3 regions of the Salinivibrio proteolyticus genome follow, and region 1 is predicted to be linked to each of the others. Evidence: riboswitches for the same ligand, from Rfam matches in the RefSeq annotation. Region 1 holds a riboswitch; each other region holds the start of a gene.
What was found. Region 1 has a riboswitch for thiamine pyrophosphate ahead of thiC (phosphomethylpyrimidine synthase ThiC). Riboswitches for the same ligand answer to the same signal wherever they lie in the genome.

Region 1 (6,913 bases):
GCAAAATGGTACCGTAACTTCGGGAGAAGGTACGCTGCCCGCGGTGAAGTCCCTTGCGGATGGAGCTATGGGCAGTCGCAGATACCAGGTGGCTGCAACTGTTTATTAAAAACACAGCACTGTGCAAAATCGAAAGATGACGTATACGGTGTGACGCCTGCCCGGTGCCGGAAGGTTAATTGATGTGGTTATCGCAAGAGAAGCCATTGATCGAAGCCCCGGTAAACGGCGGCCGTAACTATAACGGTCCTAAGGTAGCGAAATTCCTTGTCGGGTAAGTTCCGACCTGCACGAATGGCGTAATGATGGCCACGCTGTCTCCACCCGAGACTCAGTGAAATTGAAATCGCAGTGAAGATGCTGTGTACCCGCGGCTAGACGGAAAGACCCCGTGAACCTTTACTACAGCTTGGCACTGAACATTGAGCCTACATGTGTAGGATAGGTGGGAGGCTTTGAAGCGGCGACGCCAGTTGCTGTGGAGCCATCCTTGAAATACCACCCTTGTATGTTTGATGTTCTAACTTAGCCCCGTTATCCGGGGTGAGGACAGTGCCTGGTGGGTAGTTTGACTGGGGCGGTCTCCTCCCAAAGAGTAACGGAGGAGCACGAAGGTGGGCTAATCACGGTCGGACATCGTGAGGTTAGTGCAATGGCATAAGCCCGCTTAACTGCGAGAGTGACGGCTCGAGCAGGTACGAAAGTAGGTCATAGTGATCCGGTGGTTCTGAATGGAAGGGCCATCGCTCAACGGATAAAAGGTACTCCGGGGATAACAGGCTGATACCGCCCAAGAGTTCATATCGACGGCGGTGTTTGGCACCTCGATGTCGGCTCATCACATCCTGGGGCTGAAGTCGGTCCCAAGGGTATGGCTGTTCGCCATTTAAAGTGGTACGCGAGCTGGGTTTAGAACGTCGTGAGACAGTTCGGTCCCTATCTGCCGTGGGCGTTGGATGATTGAGGGGAGCTGCTCCTAGTACGAGAGGACCGGAGTGGACGAACCGCTGGTGTTCGGGTTGTGTCGCCAGACGCATTGCCCGGTAGCTAAGTTCGGCACAGATAAGCGCTGAAAGCATCTAAGCGCGAAGCTGGCCCCGAGATGAGTCATCCCTAGAGCTTCGAGCTCTCTAAAGGGTTGTCGTAGACTACGACGTTGATAGGCAGGGTGTGTAAGCGCTGTGAGGCGTTGAGCTAACCTGTACTAATTGCCCGTGAGGCTTAACCATACAACACCCAAGAGGTTTTGGGTTGGACTCAAAATAAGCCAGTTGATTGTGGCGAGAACGAACAGCTTTCTAGGTTGATGGTTTTCACTTTTAAAAAAGTGAAGACAAAACAAAATTTTGCTTGGCGACCATAGCGCTTTGGACCCACCTGATTCCATGCCGAACTCAGTAGTGAAACGAAGCAGCGCCGATGGTAGTGTGGGGTCTCCCCATGTGAGAGTAGGACATCGCCAGGCTTTGATTACAATTGATTAAAGCAAAGAGATATAAGCCTTTAATCATACAGAATTGGTGCGGAGTGGTAGTTCAGTTGGTTAGAATACCGGCCTGTCACGCCGGGGGTCGCGGGTTCGAGTCCCGTCCACTCCGCCACTACTTAGAAACCCTGCTAATTTTAGTAGGGTTTTTTTGTTATTGGCCAGGTTCGCCCTGCGGGCGAATGAGTCCCGCAGGATGGCCTGCCCGTTGTCCGCAACCCCGGCCCTCCGCCACTACTTAGAAACCCTAGCTGAAAAGCTGGGGTTTTTTGTCATTGGGTCGTTGGGGCGATTTGCTTTATAAATAAGCGATCAAACGTCTGAAGCGTAATTGGTGGTGGTAATTTGTCGCGGGATCGCTACAATAGGCACCTATCTACAGGGGTATAGCTCCAATTGGCAGAGCAGCGGATTCCAAATCCGCGTGTTGGGGGTTCGAATCCCTCTACCCCTGCCAAATACCAAAGCATCGACATCGTCGGTGCTTTTTTTGTATGTGAATCATCAAGCTTCTCGTAACCCGATTAAGGGCAGGTGTGAACATACAAACGACAAAAAAGCGTGTTGGGGGCTGGGTCGCCAGCCCGGTCGAATCCCTCTACCCCTGCCAAACATCAAAGCATCGACATCGTCGGTGCTTTTTTGTATGTGAATCATCAAGCTTCTCGTAACCCGATTAAGGGTAGGTGTGAACATACAAACGACAAAAAAGCGTGTTGGGGGCTGGGTCGCCAGCCCGGTCGAATCCCTCTACCCCTGCCAAATACCAAAGCATCGACATCGTCGGTGCTTTTTTTGTATGTGAATCATCAAGCTCCTAGCACTCCTGACCCTCTTCCCTTTTTCTTCCTCCTGTTTCTTGTTCACATGTCGCGGTATGATGACTTTTTACCAATCGAAAGGAGCACCCAGTGGTAAGCATATTGTGGGTAGGACTTGGTGGCGCATTAGGGGCGTCTTCGCGTTTTCTAGTTTCAGAGTGGAGCGTCGCGGTGTTTGGTCGAGGATTTCCTTACGGCACCCTCATGGTTAATGTGCTGGGCTCATTAGCGATGGGTGTCTTTTTAGCGGCGATGAGCCAAGAGCTGATTGCCCCAGTGCCTTGGCGTCAACTGATTGCGATTGGCTTTTTGGGCGCGTTCACCACCTTCTCGACCTTTTCAGTGGATACCTTGCTTCTTTTTCAACATGGTGAGACGGTGAAAGCCTTGTTAAACGTGGGTCTCAACCTTGCGTTATGCTTAGGAGCGGCCGCGATGGGGGCTTGGTTGCTAGGACGCATTACTGGGTAGGTAAAAACATGCCATTACGTCGCTTGTTGTTGCGGCGGTGATTTCTTATACTGGCGTTGAACTTGTCGGAGTGCCAATTGGCTGAGACCACGTTAAGTGGGATCCGTTGAACCTGATCTGGTTAGGACCAGCGAAGGGAACAAGAGATGCATCAGATAACAGACCGTACGCGTCTGCCAGTTTGCTCACATCTCAATTCAGCGTTTTCCGGCAAGCATTAATTCCCATAATGAACACCGGAGTAATGCTATGTCGACCCGTAAACAGGCCCGCCTTGAGGCCAAATCTTTTATCGATTCCCTCTCTGCGCAAACCTACCCTAACTCGGAAAAAGTCTATGTCGAGGGATCGCGACCCGATATTCGCGTAGGCATGCGCGAAATCCACCTTTCTCCTACTTTTGTAGGCGGGAGTAAAGATAATCCGCAGTACGAGGCCAATGAATCCATTCGGGTTTATGACACATCAGGGCCTTATACCGACCCACAGAGTGCTATCGATATTTACCAAGGTTTAGCCCCGGTGCGCAAAGCCTGGATTGATGAACGTGCCGATACAGAGTTCCTTGATGCAGTGAGCTCAGACTATGCGCAGACTCGCCTTAGTGATGAAGCCTTGGATGATCTTCGCTTTAGTGCCTTACCGTCTATCCGTCGGGCAAAACCTAATCAGTGTGTGACCCAACTTCACTACGCACGCCAAGGCATTATCACCCCAGAGATGGAATTTATTGCTATTCGGGAAAATATGGGTCGCCAACAGTATCGTGAAGAGCAACTAAACCGCCAGCATCCTGGGGAAAGCTTTGGTGCTCACTTGCCATCAAACATCACTCCCGAATTTGTGCGCCAAGAGGTCGCTGAAGGGCGTGCGATTATTCCTGCCAACATTAACCACCCAGAAGCGGAGCCGATGATCATTGGGCGTAACTTTCTGGTGAAAGTGAATGCCAATATTGGTAACTCGGCGGTGAGCTCCTCCATTGAAGAAGAAACCGAAAAGTTGGTGTGGGCGACCCGTTGGGGCGCGGATACGGTGATGGATTTATCGACCGGACGCAATATCCACGAAACTCGCGAGTGGATTTTACGTAATAGCCCAGTTCCGATTGGCACTGTGCCCATGTATCAGGCGCTTGAGAAAGTGAATGGCATTGCCGAAGACCTGACTTGGGAAGTGATGCGCGATACCTTGATAGAGCAAGCCGAGCAAGGGGTCGATTATTTTACCATTCACGCTGGAGTGCGTTTGCACTATGTGCCCATGACCGCCAATCGCGTGACTGGGATTGTCTCGCGTGGTGGGTCGATTATCGCCAAATGGTGCTTGGCGCATCATCAAGAAAGCTTCCTCTATACCCATTTTCGTGAAATCTGCGAGATTTGTGCCGCCTATGATGTATCGCTGTCACTAGGCGACGGGTTACGTCCCGGCTCAGTGGCTGACGCGAACGACGAAGCGCAATTCAGTGAGCTACGTACTCTGGGCGAGCTTACCAAGGTGGCATGGGAATACGATGTGCAGGTGATGATTGAAGGCCCCGGCCATGTGCCTATGCACATGATCAAAGAGAACATGGACGAGCAGCTCACCCATTGCCATGAAGCGCCTTTTTATACTTTAGGCCCGCTGACTACCGATATCGCGCCTGGTTACGACCACATCACCTCCGGGATTGGTGCGGCGATGATTGGCTGGTTTGGGTGTGCGATGCTTTGCTATGTCACGCCTAAAGAACATCTGGGTCTGCCCAACAAAGAGGATGTTAAAACTGGGCTTATCACCTACAAGTTGTGCGCGCATGCCGCCGACTTAGCCAAAGGACATCCGGGCGCGCAGGTGCGAGATAACGCCATTTCCAAAGCGCGCTTTGAATTCCGCTGGGAAGATCAGTTCAACCTTGCTTTAGATCCGGTGACGGCGCGTGCTTATCACGATGAAACACTGCCTCAAGAGTCGGGCAAGGTCGCGCATTTTTGCTCCATGTGTGGGCCGAAATTCTGCTCCATGAAAATCAGCCAAGAAGTCCGAGACTATGCCAAAGAAAATGGCTATGCCGCCGCGGGTGAAGCGATTGATGTCACTATGCTGGAAGACCCGTTAGCAGGCATGCAGCAAAAATCGCAAGAGTTTCGAGAAAAGGGCAGTGAGCTCTACCTGCAAAAATCCCATCATTCGTCACTACAAGGCGCTGAGGTAGCGGACAGCGATAAGGTGGAATCATGAGCCTGACCCCGTTTGCGCCTATGTCTGAAGGTATAGGCCCATTATATCCGGTGGTGGACGATGTGGATTTGCTCGAACGCTTGCTTTGCTTGGGGGTGAAAACCGTGCAACTGCGTGTGAAGCAGCCAGCGCATCCTCAATTGGCGGATTGGGTACAGCGTGCGGTGGCGTTGGGCCGCACGCACCATGCGCAGGTGTTTATCAACGATCACTGGCAGCTCGCGCTTGAGGCTGGCGCCTATGGTGTTCATCTAGGGCAGCGAGACTTACAAGAGGCGGATCTTGATCGGCTCGCACGACAAGGCGTGCGCCTTGGCGTATCGACACGCAGTCCCGAACAGCTCGCTGCAGCGGTTGAACTCTCGCCCAGTTATCTTGCCATCGGCCATATTTTTCCCACCACTACCAAACAGCTCGTCGAGCCACCGCAAGGCATTTCAGCGTTAGCGCAGCAGGTGGTGGCTGTGGATAGCCGTTTCCCGACGGTGGCGATTGGCGGTATTGATCTCGACCGAGCCCCTGACGTTTGGCGCACCGGCGTGGACGCCATTGCGGTGGTCCGCGCCGTGACGCAAGCGCCTGATTTAGCGGCGCGCATTGACGCATTTAACCGCTGTCTTAATCCATCAAGACAGCAAGGAGGGCGTGATGCTATCGGACAGTGAATACCTGCGTTATAGCCGGCAAATCATGCTGCCAGAAGTTGGAGAGTGCGGGCAGCAGGCACTGAGCAAGGCGCGCGTGTTAATGGTCGGTGCCGGTGGGCTTGGAACCACCGCGGGCCTCTATCTTGCAGGCGCTGGCGTGGGTCAGTTAGCGATTGCTGACTCGGACCACGTTGAGCTATCTAATTTGGCGCGTCAGGTGGCGTATCGGGATGAGCAAATTGGCACCGATAAAGCCGCAGCGCTAGCCGCTAACTTGGTCGCGCTGAATCCACATTGCCAGTGCCGAGCCATCAATGCCTATCTAGAAGGTGAGCGTCTGGCGCTTGAAGTGGCGATGGCGGATGTGGTCCTTGATTGCAGTGATAATCTCGCTACTCGCCATGCAGTCAATCAAGCCTGTGTAGAGGCTGGTACACCCTTGGTGAGCGCAGCGGCGATCGGTTGGCAAGGCCAGTTATTGGTTTATCAACCGCATAGCGCATGTTATGCGTGCGCCTTCGCAGACGTGACGCTTTCTGAACCCACGCGCTGTTCTGAAGCTGGGGTAATGGGACCTGTGGTCGGTATGATGGCCACCGCGCAAGCGTTGGAAGGAATAAAACTGTTATTAGGGCAGGCGGTCGGTACCAATCGCTTGTCACGACTGGATGGACAAACCATGACATGGCAGCACTTTTCGCTGCCCGTTCATCCGCACTGTGCGGTTTGTCAGCCAATGCAGGAGGTAAATGATGCGTTTAATCATTAATGACACGCCTACAGAGGTCAATGCCACGACCGTCGCGCAACTGATTGAGGAGATGAAGGTGCCGGCCGAATCGGTCGCTGTCGCGCTAAATCAGACCATTATTGCGCGTGATGCTTGGTCATCCACGTCACTCACCGCTGGCGATAGCTTGGCGGTCTTTCAAGCGATTGCCGGAGGATAATTATGTTAACCATTGCGGATACGACGTTTTCATCTCGCCTGTTAACCGGCACCGGCAAGTTTGCCAGTCGCAAGACTATGGCCGAATCACTGGCGGCCAGTGGTACTGAACTGGTCACCATGGCCCTAAAGCGAGTCGATGTGTATGCCACACAAGACGATATTCTAACGCCGCTGCGCGAGCTCGGTGTACGCCTGCTGCCCAATACCTCAGGGGCGAAAAATGCGCAAGAAGCGGTCTTTGCCGCGCGTCTTGCCCGAGAAGCATTGGGAACGCATTGGGTGAAGCTGGAAATTCACCCCGACCCCAAAT
Region 2 (6,913 bases), on a different replicon from region 1:
ATTTGAGCCTTTTAATCGCTTAGCGGCCGAGCAAACCCATATTGAAGGGGCAGGTGTGGGGCTTGCGGTCACACAGCAATTGATCGCGCAAATGCAAGGTGAGATCACCGTGAGCAGCGAAGTCGGAAAAGGGAGCTGTTTTGCCGTCACCTTTCCCTATCGTGGCCAGTCGTTGACCGAGATAGCGTCTTCATCCACACCATTCACCCTTACCCAGCCGCATCGAGTGCTTTTTATTGAACCAGACGTTGCACAGCAACGCTTAATGGCCGATTGGTTCGAAGATTGGCCGTTACTGACCTTGACCTGTGTCCATGATTTATCGTTAGCAGCCGCGATGGCGCATACCACACCGCCCTCGCTATTCATGGTCAGTCATGCGGTGCTTGATGACACGGCAGATCAGGTTCAGTCGCGACTCGGTGAACGGCCCATGATCGTGGTTAACGTGCCGGACACCGAATCTATGCAATCGCACAGCGATAGCATTGTGACGTTGGCGTCACCGGTATCGGGTGCGGCGTTGGGCCGAGCGATGCAAACACTTTTGGAGGACAGGGCATGACACGAGAAAAATCCCAAGCGCAGATCCTGATCATTGATGATCGACCGGAAAATGTCGACTTGTTGACTGCCATGTTGCTGCAATCTGGCTATCAACACATCACAGGCCTTAACGATCCACGCCTTGTGGCCGATTACCTCTCACCGATCCCCGATTTAGTGTTGCTTGATATGCGTATGCCTCAACGCTCGGGGCTAGATGTTCTCGATTTGCTGAACAATACGCTCGGCGAGCACTGTCCCCCCGTGATGGTGCTTACTGCCGATAGTGACAACAATCTGCGCAATCAAGCCTTATGCCGTGGGGCCATTGATTATCTCACCAAGCCGTTTGATCACCATGAAGTGCTCCAGCGCATCCATAATATTCTCCATTTTCAATTCAAAACCCTGAAAGAGCGAGATCAAGCGGCGCGTTTGCAGATGTTAGTGAATAAGCAAACCGCGGCATTACGTACCCTGTCTTTAACCGATCCCCTAACCAATCTACCCAATCGACGTGCGCTGGTGGATGCGGCTGAACGTCAACTCGCAAAGGGGATGGTGACCGTGTTTATGATCGCGTTGGATGGGATGGAGGCGGTCACACAGCATCAAGGCCACTTAATGACAGAAGCGCTGTATAAGCACCTAGCGGGGCTCTTAGCCAGTAGCTCGGTCGCAAGAGGGCAGCGTATTGGTGTGTGGGACAACACACGTTTGGTGATGTTAGTGGAAGGAGATATCACCGCCATTGACGCACTTGCTAAGCGGATTTGTCGATTATTGAGTGGTCATCACACCCTTGATGGCCGTTTGATGTCGATGCACTGCCATGTGGGAATAGCCCAAGCGGAAGGTGAGCATCATGATGTGGAGCAACTCTTTCGCCAAGCGATTCTAGCTATCCCGACCGATGACACTGAAGTGGGTCATTATCGCCAAGAGTTGGATGCGCAATCGCAACGTGAGCATATGATCCGCAATGGACTTAGCCCGGCCCTTGAACAAGGAGGGTTGTCTTTGGTTTTTCAGCCCAAATGGGATCTCAATACCGGCAGTATGGTAGGTGCTGAGGCGTTATTGCGTTGGCGTCATCCGCAACTGGGAGCGATCAGCCCGGCCGAGTTTATTCCTATTGCCGAGCGAAGTGCTGATATGATCCAACTCGGCGATGCAGTTTTTTCTATGGCGTTGCGCGCGCTGGTCCGTTGGCGAGAGCAATACACCTTGCCTGAGGCGTTTCACTTAGCCATCAATGTCTCTTCCCAGCAACTTCGCCACGGTTTTGCCGATAGCATTCTTGCCCGCTGCCAAGCGCTGGAAGTACCCACGCAAATCATTCAGCTTGAGGTTACTGAATCGGCGTTAATTCGACATATGTCGGTGGCGCTCAAAGAGTTACAACAGCTCCGTGATGCGGGGATGCACATTGCGCTTGATGATTTTGGCACAGGCTACAGTTCATTGAGCTATTTGAAACAGCTTCCTGTGGATTGGGTGAAGCTTGATCGTAGCTTTATTCAAGATCTTGCATCCAACGCCGGTGACAAACATCTTGTTGGTAGCGTGATCGACCTAGCGCATGGGTTTGGCCACGGTGTGGTGGCTGAAGGCGTGGAAGAAGTTGGCCAGCAACAGATTTTGCAGCGTATTGGCTGCGATCAAGCGCAAGGCTTCTTGTATGCCAAACCGCTGGGAACCGAACAGTTTGAACAGCTTCTGCAAACCGGATGTGAGTGCCCAGCGACGGCTATCAGTGCGCCCGTGTCTGGATAGCCGTGGTCATCATCGGATTAGAGATGAGTCATGCGTTAGAGATGGCTGATAATGGTATCGAGGCGCTGATTAAACTCGGTGTCGGTCACCAAGCCTGACGTGGGGTCAAAATGCTGGTGAAAACGCGGTAGCGATAAGGTCCCTTTAACCTCAGCAGCAAAATAGGGAGCAGAGTGCTGGGTTGAGGTCAATACTGGGTGGAAATCAACGAGAAATGCGTGACGGCACGGTATGCGTAAGGCTTGCGCTTTATCCGTAGGATGCATATCCTAAACACAGTTAGTCGGGGAGCAAGTAATTGCTGAGACTGCGAAAGCAGGACCCGTAGAACCTGATCCAGTTAGCACTGGCGGAGGGAACTGACACGATCAGCGCACAAAGTGACGCATACTGCCTCATTTTGTCTCCTTCCGCCCCTGATGATTAAGGGGCCAATATGAACCTATCTCCACCTGTTATTCTTACCATTGCCGGCTCAGACAGCGGTGGTGGTGCGGGCATTCAAGCCGACATTAAAGCGATTTCAGCGACCGGCGGCTATGCTTGCTCGGTGATCACCGCGCTGACCGCGCAAAATACTTGCGGTGTCGAGGCCGTCTCGGCGGTTGAACCCGATTTTGTGCGCGCCCAATTAGATGCGGTGTTATACGACATGCCGGTGCGTGCGGTGAAAATCGGCATGCTGGCCAATCAAGCGATTATTCGTGAAGTCGCTGCCGTGCTGGCACGGTCGCCACACTTGCCGGTGATTTTAGATCCCGTAATGGTCGCGACCAGCGGCGATCCTTTGCTCGACGAGCAGGCCATGACGGCGTTGATTGACGATCTTATCCCACGCGCAACCGTGCTCACTCCCAACTTGCCAGAGGCCGCCTGTTTAACTGGCCAGCCTGTTCCTACCTCTATCGAGCAAATGCATGAGCTGGTGCCGGCACTTCGCCATCTAGGCTGTCCTTACGTGATGCTCAAAGGGGGCCATCTACACCAGACGCCCGAGAGTGTCGATATGTGGATTAGCCGAGACACCTGTCAAACTTTGCGCGCACGCCGCGTTGAAACCACCAACACTCATGGCACCGGTTGTTCACTGTCTGCTGCGATCGCCTCGTTTTATGCTCAAGGGATGACGCCTATCGAGGCCGGGCGAGCGGCTAAGCAGTATTTGACGGAGGCCTTAGCGCATAGTCATCAGCTAACGATCGGAAGAGGGGCTGGACCGGTGCATCACTTTTACGCTTACCCTGATAATTTGTGTCTGTTGCCAGCAGAGCATGCTGTCGCGGAATTGCCCTGAGACGAGCGCGCGCTGTGAGGGGGAGACCAGAAAGGACTAACACGAAAGGATAAGAGGGAAACGATCCGCTGCAACCTAAGTGGGGCAGCGGTATCGAAAAGACAACAGCATAGATGAGTTGAATGCGCCCGTTAGGCGGCAGACCAATGTGGTAAACGCTCGGCGGCGATATAAAAGACGCGATCGCCCGGTGCCACTTCGGTGTGTAGGCGAGGGTTCAGGGTGATCCCATCGCCTTTGTCGAGACCAATTAAGGTTGCATTGTGCTCATGCTTTAGTTGATTAAACAAGGTGCCGACATCCGTTGCACTTGCATCGGTGGGGTAGCGGGCACAGTATTGGGTCATCCCTTGAGCCGTGCTCAATAGCTCGTGATGTAATTGACTTGAACCGGGATCAACGGCCGCTTTTGCCAGCATTTCCACCGACACAGACGGCACACATTCAGCGTGCGGATAGTGCTGCTTCAATATTTGTCTGAGTGCATCATCTTGAAAATACGCGAGTAAATGAGCGGAAGGGTTTTTGTGGGCGCAGAACAGAGCCGCAGAAAGCGTAATATCGTCTTCTGGGTTATCGATAATGATGCTAGAGGCGCTGTCGATGCCGGCGCGCGCTATGCCCTCTGCATCGGTAAAGCTGGTCACGCGCACAAACTCTACCTCGCCAGGCAGCGGATTTTCCATTTCAGGACGCACACAAAGCACGATCGGGCGCTCGCCATGAATACCGCTTTGCAACAAACGGATTAACTGAATGGTACGCTGGCCGTTCCACCCCAAAACTAAAATATGATTTTTCACAGTAAGACTCCGTTTTCCTTGTAATCCACGTCGCCAATAATCCACTAAGGCACTGGTCACATGCCCAATCACCACCGCAAACAGACCGAGCCCACCGGGAATGATCCAAAAGGCGGTAATCCACTGTCCTGCCTCGGTCGCGGGCGAGTAATCGCCATAGCCCACGGTAGAGGCGGTGACCACTAAATAATAGATGTAGCGACTGAGTGACTGAGTCATCTCAGTTTCACCCGCCGATTGTAAAAGCAGCCAGCCAATAACGCCGTAGGCGAGTACGACCAATCCGAGAATACGCCCGTTTAAATGGGCGAAGTGGCTGATAATCCAACGTTTAAAAAGCAACCAAAAGGTCATAGTGTCTCGCTCATTCACTATAGAAACGCCAGTATGAAGGGATTTTTTATGGGTTTACAGTGTAAATCAATTCATTGGCGTTGAGAGGATCACAGTTTAATCGATTACAAGCGCATACATATGCATAAGGCGTACAATGCAGGTATTACCGACTAGGAGGAATTCGCGTGTTTACATCTCGTCGTCAACTCGAAAAAGAGCAACAAAAACGTACTGAATTGCAACTGAAACTGGAGCAAGTCAATGCCCAGATAGACGCGCTACACAGCGAAAAAGCGGCGTTAGAATCGGAGCTGGCCGTGGTACAGAAAAAACGGCAAACCGGTAAAGCGATCGACGCTAACCTGTGCCATTTTGGTGATTCAATTACCGCGACCCAATCTTCGCTGGCGACCCTAGCAGAAACCATTAATGGTGAAAAAGAGCGTGTGACGGAGGTGAGCCATCAGGCGGCGTCATGTGCCGAACAAGTCAATGATCTCGCTCGCCATGTGCAGTCATTATCCGCGCAATGTCAGCAATCGTCGGAAGCAATTCGTGCTCTCGATCAGCACGCACAAGAGGTGAGTGGCATTGTCAATTTGATTCGTGATGTGGCTGACCAAACCAATCTGTTGGCCCTGAATGCGGCGATTGAAGCGGCACGCGCCGGTGAGCAGGGCCGAGGGTTTGCGGTGGTCGCTGATGAAGTACGCAACCTTGCCGAGCGCACGTCCACTGCCACCCAAGATATTACCCAGCTGGTGGAAAAAATTCGTGCGGGCAGCAGCCATGCGTGCACGCTCACCGATACCCTTGCCACTGAAGCCATTCAATACAGCGAACAAGGCCAACAGGTGGCTGATGCGATGGCGACGCAAAGTGAGCAAGCGCAGCATAGTCGAACCACCATTAAAGCCTCGGCATTGCGTGCCTTTTGTGAACTGGCGAAACTCGACCATATCAGTTTTAAGTTTGCGATTTATCGTGTGGTGCTCGGTGAAGATAGCATGAGTGCCAACGACGTGACTGATCATACCCAGTGCCGCTTAGGACAGTGGTACGACCGCGGCGAAGGACGACAGTACTTCGCCCAGTTACAAAACTTTAAAGCCATCGCCGCCCCTCATGAGCAAGTGCACACCCACGCGAAAGCGGCGGTGGCCGCGTTTCATGCACAGCAACCCGAGCAGATGGTCGCGGCGCTAACAGGGATGGAAAATGCCAGTATGACGGTGATTGATAAGCTTGAACATCTGGCGATTGAAGGCAGCGAAGAAGTTGCGTAACGCGATGGGTGTGAAATAGCGACACAAATGGTAATCTCATCCTAAATCAAGGATAAAAAGCCGAAGGAGGCTGAAGTTACCATGACGTCGATTGCATTACTCGATGGTGGCCTAGGGCAAGAAATTTATCAGCGAGCGCCACAAGTGAGCTCACGGCTTTGGTCGGTGGCGGTAATGTTAGAGCATCCGGATATTGTTAAAGGCGTACATAAAGACTTTATCCGGGCAGGCGCCAAAACGCATACTCTCAATACCTATCCGGCCACCCCAACACGCTTGGCGAAGGCGGGGTTGCTCGATAGCATTGACACCATCTATCGGCAGGCGTTTTTTGCATTGCAACAAGCCATCGACGAAACCGGCGAGGACGTTGATATTGCCGGTTGCTTACCCCCTCTAGTCGGCAGCTATCTCGGTCAGCCCCAGCGTAGCTTTGAAGACATGAAAGCGGAGTTTGCCCATATGGCGCGCCTGCAGCCTGACGTAGACGTCTTTCTTATCGAAACCATGAGCAACACACTCGAAGCGCGCGCAGCCTGTGCCGCCGCTCGCGAGCAAGGTAAACCTTATGGGGTTGCATTTCGTCTCGAGGCTGATGGCAACTTACGCTCTGGCGAGTCGCTCAACGAGGCAATGCGTGCCGTGGCTGACTACGCCCCCACAGCAGTGATGCTCAATTGTTGTGATCCAGCCGTATTGACCACTGCAATGCCACACATGGCACGGAGCTATCACACCGTGGGTGGCTATGCGAATGCCTTTAAATCTGTGGATGATATGGCCAAAGGCAGCAAAGCCGATGCGCTAGAGGCCCGTGAAGATCTTTCACCGCTAGTGCACACTGAGCGAGTACAACAATGGATCGCCGACGG
Region 3 (6,913 bases), 390 kb from region 1:
CGCTAATAACAGCATGGCCGCCGCGGCGCCCGCATCCATTTGATAACTGCCCATCAGACGAAATAGATACAAAGGCAGTGTTTGAAAGTGTTGGCTACCAAATAAAGAGATGGCGCTGAGATCGCCCATCGAGAGGACAAAGCTGACCGCGAGGCCACGTGCTATTGGGCGGCGTAAGCACTGCCATTCAATTAAGCGCAAGCGAGTGATCCCACGCACGCCTAAGGTGGCACAGAGTGCATGATATGATTGCGCCACTTGATAGGCTGGGGCACTAAGCACCTTTATCAAGTAAGGTAACGCCATCAGGGCATTGACTCCCATCACCAACCACAAGGCGAGGCTAAAGACATCGCTAAATTGGCGAAACAGCAAAAACAGTCCTGTACTTAATACGATACTGGGCACTACCAGAATCATGGCCCCCAGTGTCTCAATACCATCGGCCCGCCTTTTTTGGCCATGAAACCGCCAGTGACGGCTGGCTAAGATCACCGCAATTGCCAACACAAATGCGATAGCGCTCGCGCCGGTGGCCACCCATAATGAGTGCATGGTGGCTTGCCATAACGCTGTATCGGCAAGGACAGTGAGCGCACTTGGGTTGAGCCCGCGATACAGCACCACACCCAGTGGCGGCAATACGAGAAGTAAGACCAAGGTTATCCAGAGCAGATCCCAGCATTTCGCCGCTCGGCTATCGAGGGCATGCGGCAACGGTAATACTTCACTGGGTGTATTTGGCACCGCGCGTGTGAATGTTTGCACCACAAACGCAATAGTGCCGCACAGCATCATCTGCCACAGCGCTAATGCCGCGCCGGTTTGCAAATCAAAGTCAAAGCGAATGGCTTGGTAAATGGCTAGCTCTATGGTGGTGGCCTTGGGGCCGCCGCCAAGCGCCATGACGGTAGCAAAACTGGTAAAGCAGAGCATAAACACCAGTCCGACGATATGGGGCAAACTTTGGCGAAGATAAGGCCATTCAAGGTGACGAAAACGCTGCCAGCCACCTAAGCCTAATTGCGTCGCTAAGCGGCGTTGATCGGCGGGGATCCCCTCGAGCGCTTGCACCATGATCTGGGCGGAAAATGGTAAGTTGAAAAACACGTGTGCCAGCAAAATGCCGCTCAATCCATAAATGGAAAACGGCATGGAAAGATCAAAATGTTGTAGGGTGTCGGCGATCAAGCCGCTGCGACCAAAAATGGCCACCAAGCCAAATACCCCGATCAGCACGGGCAGCACTAAGGTCATGGCAAACAGTTTCAACAACCAACGTTTACCGGCAAACTCGCGACGCGACAGGGCGTGGGCAACAGGAATCGCTAATCCTACGCTGAGGATCACTGATAAAGTGGCTTGCTTGAAGCTAAATATGGTGACGTGACGAAGGTAGGCATCTTGCCATAGTGCCTCAAGGTTAAGATCTTGGCTGTGAGAGAACAGCGCCCATAGGGCGCTGCCAATTAAAAGCACGACGAGACTGGCCGCGAGACTGCCCGGCCAGGTGCGTGAAGGATTGAGCATGACGACTATTCAACCAACGCTGTTTGCCAGTCACGCACCCATTGTTGACGGTTGCCCATCACTTCATCGGGTTGATAAATCAGGCTCTTCTCGGGTTTATTCAAGGTATAGAAGGCATCTGGTAACGTGATATCAGTAACAGGATACATCCATTGCGTAAGGGGAATGATCGACTGCGCTTCATCGCTAATCATAAACTGCAAAAACGCATCCGCCAGTTCTGGCTGGTCGGTGTAGGCTGATTTCGCGGCCACTTCAATCTGCATATAATGGCCTTCTTCAAACGTCGCGGCGGCAAAGCGGTCATCATCATCGGCAACCAAATGGTAAGCCGGTGATGTGGTGTAAGAGAGCACCATGTCTGCTTCCTTGTTCAGGAACATATTGTACGCTTCGGTCCAGCCTTTGGTCACGGTAATGGTGTTCTCCGCGAGATCACGCCATGCTTGCTGGCTTTGATCGCCGTATACTTTCTGGATCCACAGCATTAAGCCTTGGCCAACGGTGGAGACACGGGGATCTTGGTAAATCACACTGATGTCATCACGATCTTCAATCAAGGCTTTCAAGCTCTTGGGCGGATCGAGCAGGCGCGTGGTGTCGTACACGAAGGCAAAGTAGCCGTAATCATAGGGGATAAAGTAGGGATTATCCCAACCGCCGGGTACCTGTAGGCGCTCCGTATTCACTGCGTGCTCGGCGACAATGCCGCTCCGCTCCGCTTCTTTCATTAAATTGGTGTCCATACCCAGCACGATATCGGCGCTGGTGGTACTGCCTTCAATCCGCATGCGGTTGAGCAAGGCTGCGCCGTCTTCAAGGGACACAAACTCGACCTCACAATTACAGCGTTTTTCGAAGGCGGTTTTGATTTTCGGCCCTGCGCCCCAATCGGCGATAAATGAGTCGTAGGTATAGACAGTCAGCGGGTCAGCGGCGCGGGCGCCAAGCGATAACAGAGACAAAGAAAGTACGGTTAAAACAGACGTAATGACTTTCACAGCACGCTCCTAAGTTGGGCGTGGGTGTTGAGGCTGGTTGATGACATCATCAAGTCTCAATCCCTACGCCAGTGTTAGCTGGATCAGGTTCGATGGGTTTAGCGCGGCGCGCAATCTCAGCCAAGAGGCTCCCCAATGAGTACCACGCCATTGTACTGATTGGCTTAGGGTTAACCAAGCCTTTTAGTCAGCGGTTCGGTTAAGCGCCCAGTCGTAGTCATAGTCTAAGCGTGCATCCTCGGGAAGCTTGATATTGCGGTATTGATTGATATGGGCGATCACCCCTTGTTCACTGCCGCCAAAATCGGCCTTAAACCACTCATAGATAGAAGAAAGCTGCCACTGTTCGCCTTGCTGACTTACGCCTTTGTCACTGTTGATAAAGGTGTAGGCGGCTTGTTCTAATTGTGCCTCCAAGGTGTCGGCTTGAAAGGCTTGTGGCTGCAGGTTCGGACAGCCAAGGCTGGCACAATTGACCGCATAGTGGGTACGCGGATCTTGCCATAGCGGGCGCAGAATGCGGTGCTCAATATCATTCAAGGTAAGGGGTTCACCTGCCACCGTGACCACCTCATCATCCCAAGGTCCAAAGCTAAACAGGCCACCGAGTTTGGTGATTGAACGGACTGGATACGCGTCCAAAATTAGCTTTACGGTGACTGAGTTGTAGAGGTTAACCCAATACGCGTATTGTTCGTCTTTGGTCAGGGTGCGCGGGTCGCGCGCGGTGAGCATGCCAATGTAATGATCGAGAGTCGCTCTATCGGCCTCGGTGACGGCCGCGTAGTTAAATAAGGTATGCTGTCCTTGAGGCTGTAAATACTTATCGAGTAATACTTGCCAGCTGTGATGAGTAAATGTGGCTTGGCTGGCGGGGTTGAGCGTATCCCACATTGCCCAATAATCGGCTTTCGGGGCGGCCAAAGCTGGAAAAGCAACGAGTAACCAAAAAATGAGCGTGATCCGTGTTCGCATACCGCTTCCTCAATCGCGAGCGTATCTTGTTTATATCCTAGACCAGCTTGCGCCATGTTTGCTTTCATGGCCATAAAAAAACGCTGCTTGAGCAGCGTTTTAGTGGTTAAAGTGTTGTCTTATGCCAAAAAGGCGGGAATGTTTTGCTCAAAGCGCGAGATCTCAGCGTCGTGCTGAAGCGTGAGGCCAATGCTATCTAATCCTTCCAACAAGCAATGACGGCGAAAATCATCCATCTGGAAGCTAAAGCAGTGTTCACCGGCACGGATGGTTTGGGCGGGCAAATCTAGCGTTACCGTCGCGCCTTCATTTTCGGTCACATACGTCAATAAAGCATCGATTTGGCCTTCTTCAAGGGTTACCGGCACCATTTGGTTATTAATGCAGTTGCCATAGAAAATATCGGCAAAACTGGGGGCGATAATCACTTTAAAACCGTAATCATCCAGCGCCCAAGGAGCATGTTCGCGTGACGAGCCACAGCCAAAGTTTTCGCGGGTGAGTAACACGCTCGCCCCTTGGTAACGCGCTTGATTGAGCACAAACTCGGGGTTCGGTTGTTTACCCGCATCGTCTAAAAAGCGCCAATCGTGAAACAGGTGCTGACCAAAGCCAGTGCGGGTGACTTTTTGCAAAAACTGTTTAGGGATGATCGCATCAGTATCGACGTTCGCAGCATCCAATGGGGCAACAATGCCGGTATGAGTGTGTATGCCTGACATAAGGCCTCCTTATAATTGGTTAACGTCAATAAAATGACCGGCAATAGCAGCGGCGGCGGCCATTGCAGGGCTGACCAAGTGGGTGCGGCCTTCACGGCCTTGGCGGCCTTCAAAGTTACGGTTGCTGGTGGATGCGCAGCGCTCTTTGGGGCCTAAGCGATCGTTGTTCATTGCCAAACACATCGAGCAGCCGGGCAAGCGCCACTCAAAGCCCGCTTCGCGGAAAATCACATCCAGCCCTTCTTGCTCTGCTTGGGCGCGCACCTGCTCGGAGCCTGGCACCACCATGGCATGTACACCCTTTGCCACGCGTCGTCCTTTGGCGACCGCGGCGGCTGCGCGCATGTCTTCAATCCGTGAGTTGGTGCAAGAGCCAATAAAGACTTTATCGATGTGGATATCTGTAATGGCTTGGCCTGCCGTCAGTCCCATGTACTTTAAGGCTCGCTCAGCCGAGTGGCGCTCTATCGGGTCGGTCATGCTCTCTGGAGCAGGCACGCTATCATGCACACTGACCACTTGGCCGGGGTTGGTGCCCCATGTGACTTGATGATGGATTTGACTGCCATCGAGAGTGACCACGCGATCAAAGTGCGCATCGGCATCCGAGTGCAAGGTTTGCCAATACGCAACGGCTTGCTGCCATTGCTCGCCTTTAGGGGCAAATTTCTTGTCTTTTAGGTAGGTAAAGGTGGTGTCATCCGGCGCGATCAGGCCAGCTTTGGCACCTAATTCGATGGCCATGTTGCAGACCGTCATTCGCCCTTCCATCGACAAGGCAGTGATGGCGTCCCCACAAAACTCCACCACATGCCCTGTGCCGCCGGCATGACCGACCTTGCCAATAATCGCTAGGACAATATCTTTGGCAGTGATCCCGGGGGCTGTTTTGCCCGTGACTTCAATTTTCATTGTGCGGGCGCGGGATTGCTTGAGTGTTTGGGTGGCCAGTACGTGTTCGACTTCTGAGGTGCCAATACCAAAGGCGAGGGAGCCGAAGGCACCGTGGGTTGCGGTGTGCGAATCACCACAGACGATGGTAGTGCCGGGCAGGGTAATGCCAAGCTCGGGGCCCATTACATGCACAATGCCTTGGTAAGGATGGTTTAAGTCGTACAGGGTGACACCGAACTCTTCGCAGTTTTTGGCCAAGGTTTCCATTTGGATGCGCGCCATTTCCCCTGACGCGTTAATGTCTTTGGTTTCGGTGGAGACATTGTGATCCATGGTGGCGAAAGTTTTGCTCACTTGGCGCACGGGGCGCCCTTTTTCCCGCAGGCCATCAAAGGCTTGTGGTGAGGTCACTTCGTGCACCAAATGACGGTCGATATACAGCAGCGGCGCTTCGCCTGGCTGCTCGGTGACCACATGGGCTTGATAGATTTTTTCATACAAGGTCTTAGCGCCTTGTTGGGTGTTTGCATTCGACATAGCTCGTATCCTTACGGGTAATTATTCTGCGCCTTGGCGGATATAGGCGGCGATACGATCGCCCATTTGTTCGGTACTCAATGCGGGGCGGTTACCCGCTAGATCGGCGGTCAACTCACCGGCCGCCAGCGCGTGGCTGACTGCATGCTCAATCGCGCAGGCTGCGTCTTCTTCGCCTAACGAGTAGCGCAGCATGAGCGCGGCGGAGAGAATTTGCGCCACTGGATTGGCGATGTTTTTACCCGCAATATCGGGTGCAGAGCCGCCGGCGGGTTCATACAAACCAAATTTACTCGCGTTCAAGCTCGCGGATGGCAACATGCCCATTGAGCCGGTGATCATGGCGCACTCATCGGAGATGATGTCGCCGAAAATGTTTGAGCATAGCATCACATCAAATTGCGACGGGTCTTTGATCAGCTGCATGGTGGCGTTGTCGATATACATATGGCTTAAGCGGACATCTGGATAGTCCTTTGCTACTTCTTCTACCACTTCTCGCCACAGCATCGAGCTTTGCAGCACATTGGCTTTATCGATTGAGCACACGTGTTTGTTGCGAAGCTGGGCCGATTGAAAGGCAATACGGGCAATAGGCTCAATTTCATAGCGATGATAGACTTCCGTATCAAACGCTTTTTCCTCGCGGCCTTCGCCTTCGCGTCCTTTGGGCTCACCAAAGTAAATCCCGCCGGTCAGTTCTCGCACCACCACAATATTAAAGCCTTTGTCGGCAATGTCGGCGCGCAGTGGGCAAAAGCCTTCGAGACCGGTATGGATTTGTGCCGGACGCAAATTACAAAACAGACCAAAGTGCTTGCGTAGCGGCAGTAAGGCACCGCGCTCCGGTTGTTCGGTTGGCGGTAAATGCTCCCACTTGGGGCCGCCGACTGAGCCAAATAAAATCGCATCCGCTTTTTCACAGCCAGCCAAGGTGTGTGCTGGCAAAGGGGAGCCGTGGGCATCAATCGCGGCACCACCCACAGGATAATGCTGACGCTCCAAGGTGAGTGAGAATCGCTCACTCACCGCATCAAGCACTTTTTCGGCTTGCGCCATTACTTCGGGGCCGATACCGTCGCCGGGTAAAATTGCAATCTGGTGTGCGCTGGCCATGGTTATACTGTCTCCTGTTTTAAGTGGGATTGTTCCTTAATCTGCGCAATTTTATCCGCGCGATAGATGGCATTGATCACGTGTAATAGCGCCTCACCGGAGGCTTCGATAATGTCGGTTGAGACCCCGGTGCCGTGA

Region 2: linked by a shared signal. The riboswitch ahead of thiD (bifunctional hydroxymethylpyrimidine kinase/phosphomethylpyrimidine kinase) and the one ahead of thiC (phosphomethylpyrimidine synthase ThiC) in region 1 are both predicted to bind thiamine pyrophosphate.
Region 3: linked by a shared signal. The riboswitch ahead of thiB (thiamine ABC transporter substrate binding subunit) and the one ahead of thiC (phosphomethylpyrimidine synthase ThiC) in region 1 are both predicted to bind thiamine pyrophosphate.

What each region holds. Positions count from the first base shown of each region.
Region 1 is NZ_CP114584.1:26,214-33,126, forward strand. Features, by position in the region: rRNA gene N7E60_RS00120 (23S ribosomal RNA) at 1-1,229, shown strand, start outside; rRNA gene rrf (5S ribosomal RNA) at 1,350-1,465, shown strand; tRNA gene N7E60_RS00130 (tRNA-Asp) at 1,525-1,601, shown strand; tRNA gene N7E60_RS00135 (tRNA-Trp) at 1,867-1,943, shown strand; gene crcB (fluoride efflux transporter CrcB) at 2,398-2,778, shown strand; TPP riboswitch at 2,835-2,934, shown strand; gene thiC (phosphomethylpyrimidine synthase ThiC) at 3,028-5,004, shown strand; gene thiE (thiamine phosphate synthase) at 5,001-5,669, shown strand; gene N7E60_RS00155 (HesA/MoeB/ThiF family protein) at 5,653-6,420, shown strand; gene thiS (sulfur carrier protein ThiS) at 6,401-6,601, shown strand; gene N7E60_RS00165 (thiazole synthase) at 6,604-6,913, shown strand, end outside.
Region 2 is NZ_CP114585.1:72,892-79,804, reverse strand. Features, by position in the region: gene N7E60_RS14410 (PAS domain-containing sensor histidine kinase) at 1-565, shown strand, start outside; gene N7E60_RS14405 (putative bifunctional diguanylate cyclase/phosphodiesterase) at 562-2,322, shown strand; gene N7E60_RS14400 (hypothetical protein) at 2,358-2,588, opposite strand; TPP riboswitch at 2,597-2,697, shown strand; gene thiD (bifunctional hydroxymethylpyrimidine kinase/phosphomethylpyrimidine kinase) at 2,759-3,616, shown strand; gene N7E60_RS14390 (potassium channel family protein) at 3,748-4,773, opposite strand; partial or broken gene N7E60_RS17430 (methyl-accepting chemotaxis protein) at 4,941-5,603, shown strand; gene N7E60_RS17425 (CZB domain-containing protein) at 5,622-6,041, shown strand; gene N7E60_RS14380 (homocysteine S-methyltransferase family protein) at 6,123-6,913, shown strand, end outside.
Region 3 is NZ_CP114584.1:2,629,542-2,636,454, reverse strand. Features, by position in the region: gene thiP (thiamine/thiamine pyrophosphate ABC transporter permease) at 1-1,530, opposite strand, end outside; gene thiB (thiamine ABC transporter substrate binding subunit) at 1,536-2,522, opposite strand; TPP riboswitch at 2,575-2,676, opposite strand; gene N7E60_RS12320 (DUF547 domain-containing protein) at 2,715-3,506, opposite strand; gene leuD (3-isopropylmalate dehydratase small subunit) at 3,626-4,228, opposite strand; gene leuC (3-isopropylmalate dehydratase large subunit) at 4,238-5,659, opposite strand; gene leuB (3-isopropylmalate dehydrogenase) at 5,681-6,775, opposite strand; gene leuA (2-isopropylmalate synthase) at 6,778-6,913, opposite strand, start outside.